Regions from separate parts of the Variovorax sp. PBL-H6 genome, predicted to be linked through region 1. Evidence: riboswitches for the same ligand, from Rfam matches in the RefSeq annotation. Region 1 holds a riboswitch; the other holds the start of a gene.
The links. A riboswitch is a leader RNA that binds a small molecule or an ion and turns the genes downstream of it on or off. The one in region 1 is predicted to bind glycine.
Positions count from the first base shown of each region.

Region 2: another riboswitch for glycine. It lies ahead of G3W89_RS02510 (D-amino acid dehydrogenase); the one in region 1 lies ahead of gcvT (glycine cleavage system aminomethyltransferase GcvT).

Region 1 covers NZ_LR594659.1:2,802,366-2,806,924, forward strand. The annotation lists gene gcvP (aminomethyl-transferring glycine dehydrogenase) at 1-398, opposite strand, end outside; gene gcvH (glycine cleavage system protein GcvH) at 445-816, opposite strand; gene gcvT (glycine cleavage system aminomethyltransferase GcvT) at 867-2,039, opposite strand; glycine riboswitch at 2,078-2,191, opposite strand; glycine riboswitch at 2,203-2,305, opposite strand; gene G3W89_RS13245 (hypothetical protein) at 2,323-3,234, opposite strand; gene G3W89_RS13250 (TRAP transporter large permease) at 3,522-4,559, opposite strand, start outside.
Region 2 covers NZ_LR594659.1:504,294-508,852, forward strand. The annotation lists gene G3W89_RS02505 (NAD(P)(+) transhydrogenase (Re/Si-specific) subunit beta) at 1-814, shown strand, start outside; gene G3W89_RS02510 (D-amino acid dehydrogenase) at 876-2,180, opposite strand; glycine riboswitch at 2,269-2,373, opposite strand; gene treF (alpha,alpha-trehalase TreF) at 2,544-4,232, opposite strand; gene G3W89_RS02520 (SDR family NAD(P)-dependent oxidoreductase) at 4,219-4,559, opposite strand, start outside.

The sequences.
Region 1 (4,559 bases):
GCCTCCATGCGCCCCTGCGAGATCTCCGCCTGGTAGGGCGTGTACGCGGTGTACCAGGCCGGGTTCTCCAGCACGTTGCGCAGGATCACGCCGGGCGTGTGGGTGCCGTAGTAGCCCTGGCCGATGAAGTTCCTCGCCACCTTGTTCTTCGCCGCGATGCCGCGCAGTTCGGCCAGCGCGCCGGCTTCAGTGACCGGCGCGGGCAGGCGCATCGGGTGGCTGCGGCGAATGGCCGGCGGCACGATGCCGTCGATCAGCTCGGCGCGCGTGTTCGAGCCGACGACAGCGAGCATGCGCACCTCGTCCTCGGCCTCGATGCCGATGTGGCGGGCGATGAATTCGCCCGCGTTCTCGAGATCGGCGAGGGTGGGCGGAGAAGGCAGGGTGGACTTCGGCATGGTTGGTGAACAGGGTGGCAGGATCAGGAAACCTTGGCAGTCCGCTTCAGGCCTCGTCGGCGAACTTGTCGTAGGCGGTCTTGTCGAGCAGGGCGTCGACCTGTGCGGGCTCGGTGATCTTCATCTTGAAGAACCAGCCTTCGCCTTCGGGCGCGCTGTTGGCCAGCGAAGGATCGGCGCGCAGCGCCTCGTTGACCTCGGTGATCTCGCCCGAGACAGGCATGAACACGTCGGCCGCGGCCTTGACCGACTCGACGACGCCGGCGACCTCGCCCTGGGCATAGCCTTGGCCGACCTGCGGCAGGTCGACGAAGACCACGTCGCCCAGCGCATCCTGTGCATGCAGCGTGATGCCGACCGTGGCGGCCCCGCCCTCGGCGTTCACCCACTCGTGGTCCTTGGTGTACTTGATGGTCATGGAATGGCTCCTGGGAAAGAAATGGAAATACGAGGTCGAGCGGCAGGTCTTCAGCCGCGGTAGTAGCGGGCGGGTACGAAAGGCAGGGTAGTGACCTCCATCGGCACCGGCTTGCCGCGCACAATGGCCTGCAGGCGGGTGCCGGGCTCTGCGTAGGCAAGGGCAACATAGCCCATCGCGACCGGCCGGTCCACCGTGGGGCCGAGCAGTCCGCTCGTGACCCGCCCGATGTCGACGCCTTCGAAGGACTGCAGCGCCGTGCCGTCGCGCACCGGTACGCGCTCCAGCGCCACGAGGCCGACGCGCTTGCGCTTGAGTGTCTCGTGGTCGACATGCCCGGCGCTGCCGGCGTCGGCCGTGAGCTGCGACAGCACCCTGGCGGCGCCCGGAAAGCCGCCTTCGCGCGCGCCGCCGCTGCGCCGCACCTTCTGGATCGCCCAGTTGAGCGAGGCCTCGACGGGGGTGGTTGTGTCGTCGATGTCGTTGCCGTAGAGGCACAGGCCGGCTTCCAGCCGCAGCGAGTTGCGTGCGCCCAGGCCGATGGGCTGCACCTCCGGCTGCGCCAGCAGGAGCCGAGCCAGGGCTTCCGCATCGCGGCCGGCAACAGAGATCTCGAAGCCGTCCTCGCCGGTGTAGCCGCTGCGGGTGGCAAAGGCCGCGATGCCGCCGATCTGCACCGCGCCACCCGTCATGAAGACGAAGCGCTCGATGCCGGGCGACAGGCGTGCCAACACCGCGGCGGCCTGCGGCCCCTGCAGCGCGAGCAACGCGTGATCGGGTAGCGGCCGCACCTGGCAGCGCTGGCCGATCCTTGCCTGGATGTGCGCGATGTCGCCGGCCTTGCAGGCGCCATTGACGATCACGAAGATCGAGTCGTGACCTTCGTTGAAGAACATCAGGTCGTCGAGGATGCCCCCCTCGTCGTTCAGGAGCAGGCCGTAGCGTTGCTTGCCGGGTGCCAGGCCGATCACGTCGACGGGCATGAGGGTCTCGAAGGCTGCAGCGGCCTCGGGCCCGACCAGCCGCAGCTGGCCCATGTGCGAGATGTCGAACAGGCCGGCCGCGGTGCGCGTGTGCTTGTGCTCGGCCATGAGGCCGGCGGGGTACTGCACCGGCATCGAATAACCGGCGAAGGGCACCATGCGGGCGCCGAGCTCGACGTGAAGGTCGTACAGGGGGGTCTTTTGCAGATTGTCGGAAGCGGAGGCCAAGGCACTCTCCATCAGGGGGGCAGTCCGGATCCATGGCGGTCAGGCCATGGGCCACCCCTGCTGTCCGCTTTACCTGAGAGATTCGCCCCACGATCGGGGTTTGCTCCTTCGGTGGGCAACCTTCGCTTCAAGGCAAAGCGTCGCCTCTCTCCAGCAAGGAAACGCCCGATACCCGGGCGCCTCGTCAGTCCTTTTGCCTGAGCGTTCGGGCCCCTTGTTCGATGGGCCCTGCGCCTTCGGCGGCCCCGCGCTGCGAGGCTCTCTCCTGACCGGCCGAGTGTAAGGGAAACAGGGCTTAGGACCGCTCCAGCCGCAGCCGGCGCAGCAGGAATTTCTCCCATAGCTTGTCCGAAAGGAACTGCAGGGAGCGCCGGATGTGCTCGCGTGCATTGCGGGCGTCATACGGTGACCGGATGTCGGCGCCGAGCTGCCGCGCGCGCAGGCTCAGCATGTGCTCCGACAGGCAGCAGCGCGCCTTCATGCGCAGGTCCTCGAAATTGTCCGGGCCGAGCGGACTGGCCTTGTGCCATTCGTGGTCCCATTTGAAACCGCGCTTCTTCTGCACGCCCTGGCCCTCGTCGCTGATGAGCCAGGCGGACACGAAATCGACATAGGGCTCGCCCACATGGTCGCGGAATACGCCCCGCTCGGGCTCGAAGCGCTCGTTGACCAGCGAATCGAGCAGTGCGTTGCCGGGCGAAAGCGTGCCCAGCCGGTGGCGCAGCGTGTCGTTCATTGCAAAGCAGTAGGTCGACACCCATTCGAGCAGCGGTCCCATGGGGGTCATCGTCGAGCGAGGGAAATCGTTGATCTCGCCGAACAGCCACGGGGCCGGGTGCAGTGCGAGCTTTCGGATCTCGCCGCCGAAGCGCTCGAGCCGGCGCTCGCTCCAGGCGTGGTTGAGCGCGACGGTGTCGTTCGAGAAGAGCCACACGTCAGGCTGCTCGCCGCGCGAGAGCAGGGTCTCGATGCCGCTGTCCCAGCCGGAGAACTCGCGGTTGCTGTTGTCGCCGGGCACCACCAGGCCCTGCTCGGAAGCCATGCCGGTTGCGCTTTCGGCGGGCCTCGCGCGGGCGTTGTCGACGATCACACTCGAGAAACGGTCGCCGTCCTGGGCCAGGCGGGTTCGCAGCTTTTCCAGGACCTGGAGCGAACGGTCGCGGTGCTGGTCGCCGAATTCCAAATGAACGAAACCGTAGCTTGTCATGCGTGCAGGGGAGAGAAGAAATCAGGTGCGGGCGGGCTTCGCCCATGCGTCGCTCGCCGTCGCGAGCTTCGCAAATATTACCCCTCGATGCAGAGAGCGGCGATGCTGTCTGCGGGAGCGGCTCGAATTCCCAAGCCTATTCATGAACGAGGGGTCTCCCTTGTCAGCGAAGACGCCGTGTCGCCGACCGCCCTGTAACCCCTTGTTCTCGTTGCACGGCCTCCTCCTCGCAGTGCCACCGGATGCACCCTGATCGAGCCTCGGCTCAGGCCGCCGCCGGGTCTGAACTACTTCGCATAGACAAGATCGCGCAGCCCGAGAGAAATGCCCGGCACGTAGGTGATGACCATCAGGCAGGCCAGGATCACCAGCACAAAGGGGATCAGGTGCGCGACCATGCGGTCCAGCGAAATGCGCGCCACGGTGCAGGCCGCGAACAGGTTGACGCCGAACGGCGGCGTGATCATGCCCAGGGCCAGGTTGACCACCATCACGAGCCCGAAGTGCACCGGGTCGATGCCGAAGTGCTGCGCAACCGGCGCGAGGATCGGCGCCAGCACGATGATGGCCGCGCTGGTCTCGATGAACATGCCGATGATGAAGAGTGCCGCGTTGACCCCGAGCAGGAACATGGCCGGCGACTTCAGCACGGCCTCGAGCCAGTGGCCGATGGCCTCGGGCACGCCGGCGCGCGTGATCAGGAAGGCGAACAGGCCCGCGTTGGCGATGATGAACATGATCACCGACGACGAGATCACCGACTTGCGCAGCACCGCATAGAGCTGCTGCGGCTTGATCTCGCGGTAGATCAGCAGGCCGACGACGAGCGCGTAGAGCACGGCCACGGCCGAAGCCTCGGTGGGGGTGAAGATGCCGCCGTAGATGCCGCCGAGGATGATCACCGGCATCAGCAGCGCCCAGCCCGCGCGCCAGGTGGCAATGCCCACGCCCAGGCGGCCATCGCCGTCGTTCTTGCCGAGGCCCTTGACCTTGCAGTAGATGTAGACGAAGCCCATCAGCGCCAGGCTGATCAGGATGCCCGGGCCGAAGCCGGCGATGAACAGTTCGCCGATCGACACCTCGGCGCTCACGCCGTAGAGGATCAGCGGGATCGAGGGCGGGATGATCACGCCCAGCTCCGCGCTCGTGGCCTGCAGCGCCGCCGCGTAGCTGGTGGGGTAGCCGTGCTTGATCAGCGCCGGGATCAGGATGGCACCGATGGCGAAGGTGGTGGCCACCGAAGAGCCCGACACCGCGGCGAAGATCATGCAGGTGAGCACGCAGGTCATCGGCAGGCCGCCCTGTACGCCGCCGACCAGGCTCTT
Region 2 (4,559 bases), 2.3 Mb from region 1:
GATGCTGCTGCTGGCCTTCGTGATGGGCGTGCTGATCATCATCCCGATCGGCGGGGCGGACATGCCGGTGGTGGTCTCGATGCTCAACAGCTACTCGGGCTGGGCGGCCGCGGGCATCGGCTTCAGCTTGAACAACGCGATGCTCATCGTGGCCGGCTCGTTGGTGGGCAGCTCCGGCGCGATCCTGAGCTACATCATGTGCAAGGCGATGAACCGCTCGTTCTTCAACGTGATCCTGGGCGGCTTCGGCGGCGAGGCGACGGCTGCCACCGGCGCAGCCAAGGAGCAGCGCCCGGTCAAGAGCGGCAGTGCGGACGATGCGGCCTACATGCTCTCCAACGCCGAGACGGTGATCATCGTGCCGGGCTACGGCCTGGCGGTGGCGCGTGCGCAGCACGCGGTCAACGAGCTGGCGCAAAAGCTCACCGAGAAGGGCGTGACGGTGAAGTACGCGATCCACCCGGTGGCCGGGCGCATGCCGGGGCACATGAACGTGCTGCTGGCCGAGGCCGAGGTGCCCTACGACCAGGTGTTCGAGATGGAGGACATCAACGGCGAGTTCGCGCAGGCCGACGTGGCGATCATCCTGGGGGCCAACGACGTGGTGAACCCTGCTGCGCTCACCAAGGGCACGCCGATCTACGGCATGCCGATCCTGGAGGCGTACAAGGCCAAGACGGTGATCGTGAACAAGCGCTCGATGGCCGCGGGTTATGCCGGGCTGGACAACGAGCTGTTCTACATGGACAAGACCATGATGGTCTTCGGCGACGCCAAGAAGGTGGTCGAGGACATGGGCAAGGCGATCGAGTAACGCGAGGCGGCCCCCTGCTCGCAACAGGACGTGCGGGCGGGGCGTGGCCCCGCTCTTTTTCCTAGGCCTGCGCCAACTGGATTGCCGGTCGCCTCGACAAGCCCCCGGTGAACGCGAAGTCCACCTCGGGCGCAAGCCCGCTCACGATGCGCGCGATCGACTTGCCCGAGCCGCATGAATGCGTCCAGCCGAGCGTGCCATGGCCCGTATTGAGGAAGAGGTTGGGCATCTTCGTCGCGCCGATCAAGGGGACATTGCTGGGTGTCGCTGGCCGAAGACCTGTCCAGAATTGCGCCTGCGTGCTGTCTCCGGCGCCGGGGAACAGTTCTTCGACGCGCCGCACGATCGCCTCGCAGCGAACGCGGTTCAGGTCGCGGTCGTAGCCGTTGAGTTCGGCCGTGCCCGCGACGCGCAGCCGGTCGCCGGCGGCCGACGTGTAGCGAGAAAACACGAGCTTGAATTCATCGTCCGTCAACGACACCTGGTAAGCCTTGGACGCATCCTTGACCGGCAGGGTGACCGAATAGCCTTTCGCCGGATAGATCGGCAGCCGGATGCCCAGCGGTGCCGCGTAGAGCGGGCTGAGCGAACCCATGGCGAGCACGAAGGCATCGCCGCGGATGCGTTGGAAGCGACCTTCGTGGTCGGTCGCTTCGACGTGATCGACCTGACCGCCAGCCTCGCGAATCGCGGTGATCGTGTGGCTCATCAGGAACTTGACGCCCGCTGCTGCGCAGATGTTGACCAGTTCGCGCGCGAAGCGATTGGCGTCGCCCGACTCGTCTTCGGCCGTGTAGGTGGCGCCGGCCAGCTGCGGTCGGATGTGCGCCAGGGCGGGCTCGATCTTCACCGCCTCCTCGGCCGAAATTACCTCGCGCTCACAGCCCAGTGCGCGCATTTGCTGCGCCGGCTTCAACGCACCGTCGAACTCCTTCTGCGTGGTGTAGAAGTGCAGGATGCCCTGCGTGCGTTGCTCGTAGGCAAGACCGGTGTCGGCGCGCAATTGCTGCAGCGTCTCGCGGCTGTAGGTCCCCAGGCGCACGATCTGCTCGATGTTGTGGCGCGTGCGCGCGGGCGAGCATTCCCGCAGGAATTGCAGGCCCCAGAGCCATTGACGCATATCCGCGCGAATGCGAAACAGCAGCGGCGCATCTTCCTTGCCGAGCCATTGCAGTACCTTGATGGGCGCACTCGGGTTAGCCCAGGGTTCGGCGTGGCTCACCGAGATCTGCCCGCCATTGGCGAAGCTGGTTTCGGCGGCCGGCGTGGCCTGGCGGTCGATGACCGTCACTTCGTGGCCGAGTTGCTGAAGGTAGTAAGCCGAGGTGACGCCGAGCAGGCCGGCGCCGAGAACGATCACGCGCATATCAAACCCTTTGAAGGTTGCAGCGCTCGAACGCACGGAAACGGAAGCTCTTTGAAAAACGGGAGCAACCGGACTGTGAATCCGAGTTGCCGCTCCCCCTGTCCTCGGTACCTGAGAGTTTCACCCGCGGCGCCCGCGGCGGGTTTGCTCCTTCGGTGCATCACGTGCGTGATGGCTCTCCAGACGGCTTTGACACTTGGTGCAGTACAGGCTCGTTGCGTGAGCCGACCTGAGCGTTCATGGGAGTTTGCGCCTTCGGTGGGACCGTCTTCTCAAGTCGGTCCGCTCTCCTGCGGCTGCGAGTCTAGTCGAGTCGCTGTTGAATGTCGAGGACGCAGCCGCCACGCCGGCGCCGACAACCGCTCACAGGTGCCGCGGCGACGGATCATGCGAGACGCAGCGCCCGGCACTGTGTCTCGGCCGTTTCTGCAACAGCGCGCTCGTGACGCCGTTCGTCCACCCGAACCCGTCCTGCAACGGATACTCCCCGCCGCCGCCGCCCGCGGATCGCTCTTCCTTTACCGAGCGCAGCGCATACTTTTCGACCAGCTTGCCCTCGCGTTCGTACACCGCCGCGACGGTGGCGAGCCAACGGCTCGCGATCGTGCTCGAGAGCGACCGGCATCCGTAGGCGGCGAATCCCCAAATCCCCATCCACTGCAGCGGCGCCCAACCATTGGGCCGGTCCCATTGCTGGTCACTCCAGTACTCCGTGGTCGACAGTCCGCCCGGGGCGAGCATCCTTGCCGACACGGTCCCGGCCAGCGCTCGTGCCTGCGCCGGATCGGCGAGTCCCACGAAAAGAGGGACGACGGATGCGGCCGTCAGGCAGTTCCGCCGCGCGTCGCTGCGCCAGTCGTAGTCGAAGAAGGCTGCTTGCCCGGAGTCCCAGCAAAGTTCGATGACCGCGGTCCGACGTTCACGGGCGCGATCCGCAAACTCGCGGGCGCTCGCCGCATCGCCGGTACGCTTCGCAAGTTCCGCGATCTTCGCCTCCAGCTTGTAGAGGAACGCGTTGAGGTCGACCGGCAGTATGTCCGTGGTGCAGATGCTCGTCAGCGAGGGTGCCGTGGCGGCGCGCGCGTGCAACGGCACCGGGCCGCGGCCACGTGGCGGCGCTTCGCGCAACCAGCGCGTGCTGAAGTCCCAGCCCGATTCGCACGCAGCTCGCAGATGGCGGTAGACCTCGGCGGGCTCGCGCCGGCATGCCCTCACCGTTGCCACATCCTCGAGCCACGACTCCTCGCGGGGCGTGTCCCGGTCGTCCCAGTAGCGATTGAGCAGCTTGCCGTCGCGCAGGCGCACGACGCGGCGCCCCGCCTGGCCGGGTGCGAGCCCCTCGCATCCTGCCATCCAGTAGGCATGCTCCTGGCGCAGCTGCGGCAGGAACTTCGTCTCTTCCGCGGCACCGTACCGCTGCGCGAGCTCGACCATCAGCGCAAACACCGGCGGCTGCGAGCGGCTCAGGTAGTACGTTCGCGTCCCATTCGGAATGTGCCCGTAGGTGTCGACCAGGTAGGCGAAGTTGTGGACCATGTCGCCCACCATCTGCGAGTGACCAGCGCCGGCGAGTCCCAGCATCGTGAAGTACGAGTCCCAGTAGTAGAGCTCGCCGAAGCGCCCGCCCGGCACCACGTAGGGATGCGGCAGCTGCAGCAGCGAGGCATGCGGCGGATGCACGCGGGGATGCCGAGTCAGGACTTTCCAGAGGCTCCCGATGTGCTCGCCGATGGGTTGACCCGGAACCGAGACGTACTCGCCGGTTGGAGGATGCGTGGGCCTGAAGTTCGCGTGCACGAATTCCGCGAGGTCGAAACCCGGCTCTCGGAATCTGGCGCGGTAGGCCGCGAGGATGGCTGCCGGTTCGCCGCGCGGGGCGCAGTCCACGAAGGTCTTGCTGTCGGAGAAGATGCTCGACTGCTGGACCGCGGTGAACAGCTCCTGGTAGCGATCTGCCGGCGTGAGCGTGTCGGGCGCGGGCGCCTGCGCTGCCTTTCTCGAACGCTGCGCGTCACCTTGTGTGCCGAGCACCTCGTAGTCACTGCTCGGCATAGTTCCAGAGCAAGCCGCCATCCACCACGCTCGTCGTGCCCGTGATGTAGTCGGCGTCCGCAGAGGCCAGGAAGGCGGCCATGCCCGCGACATCGCCGGGCCGGCCCAGGCGCTTCAGAGGAATGTTCGCGAGCAAGGCATCGCGCATGGCGGGGTCGTTCAGCACGCGCGCATTGATGGGTGTCTCGATGGCACCCGGCGCGATGTTGTTGACGGTGATTCCGAAAGGCGCGAGTTCGATCGCCAGATTGCGCGTCATCATCCTCATGCCGCCCTTGCTGATGCAATAGGCAGCGAAGTGAGGGAAGGGCAGGTCCTCGTGGACAG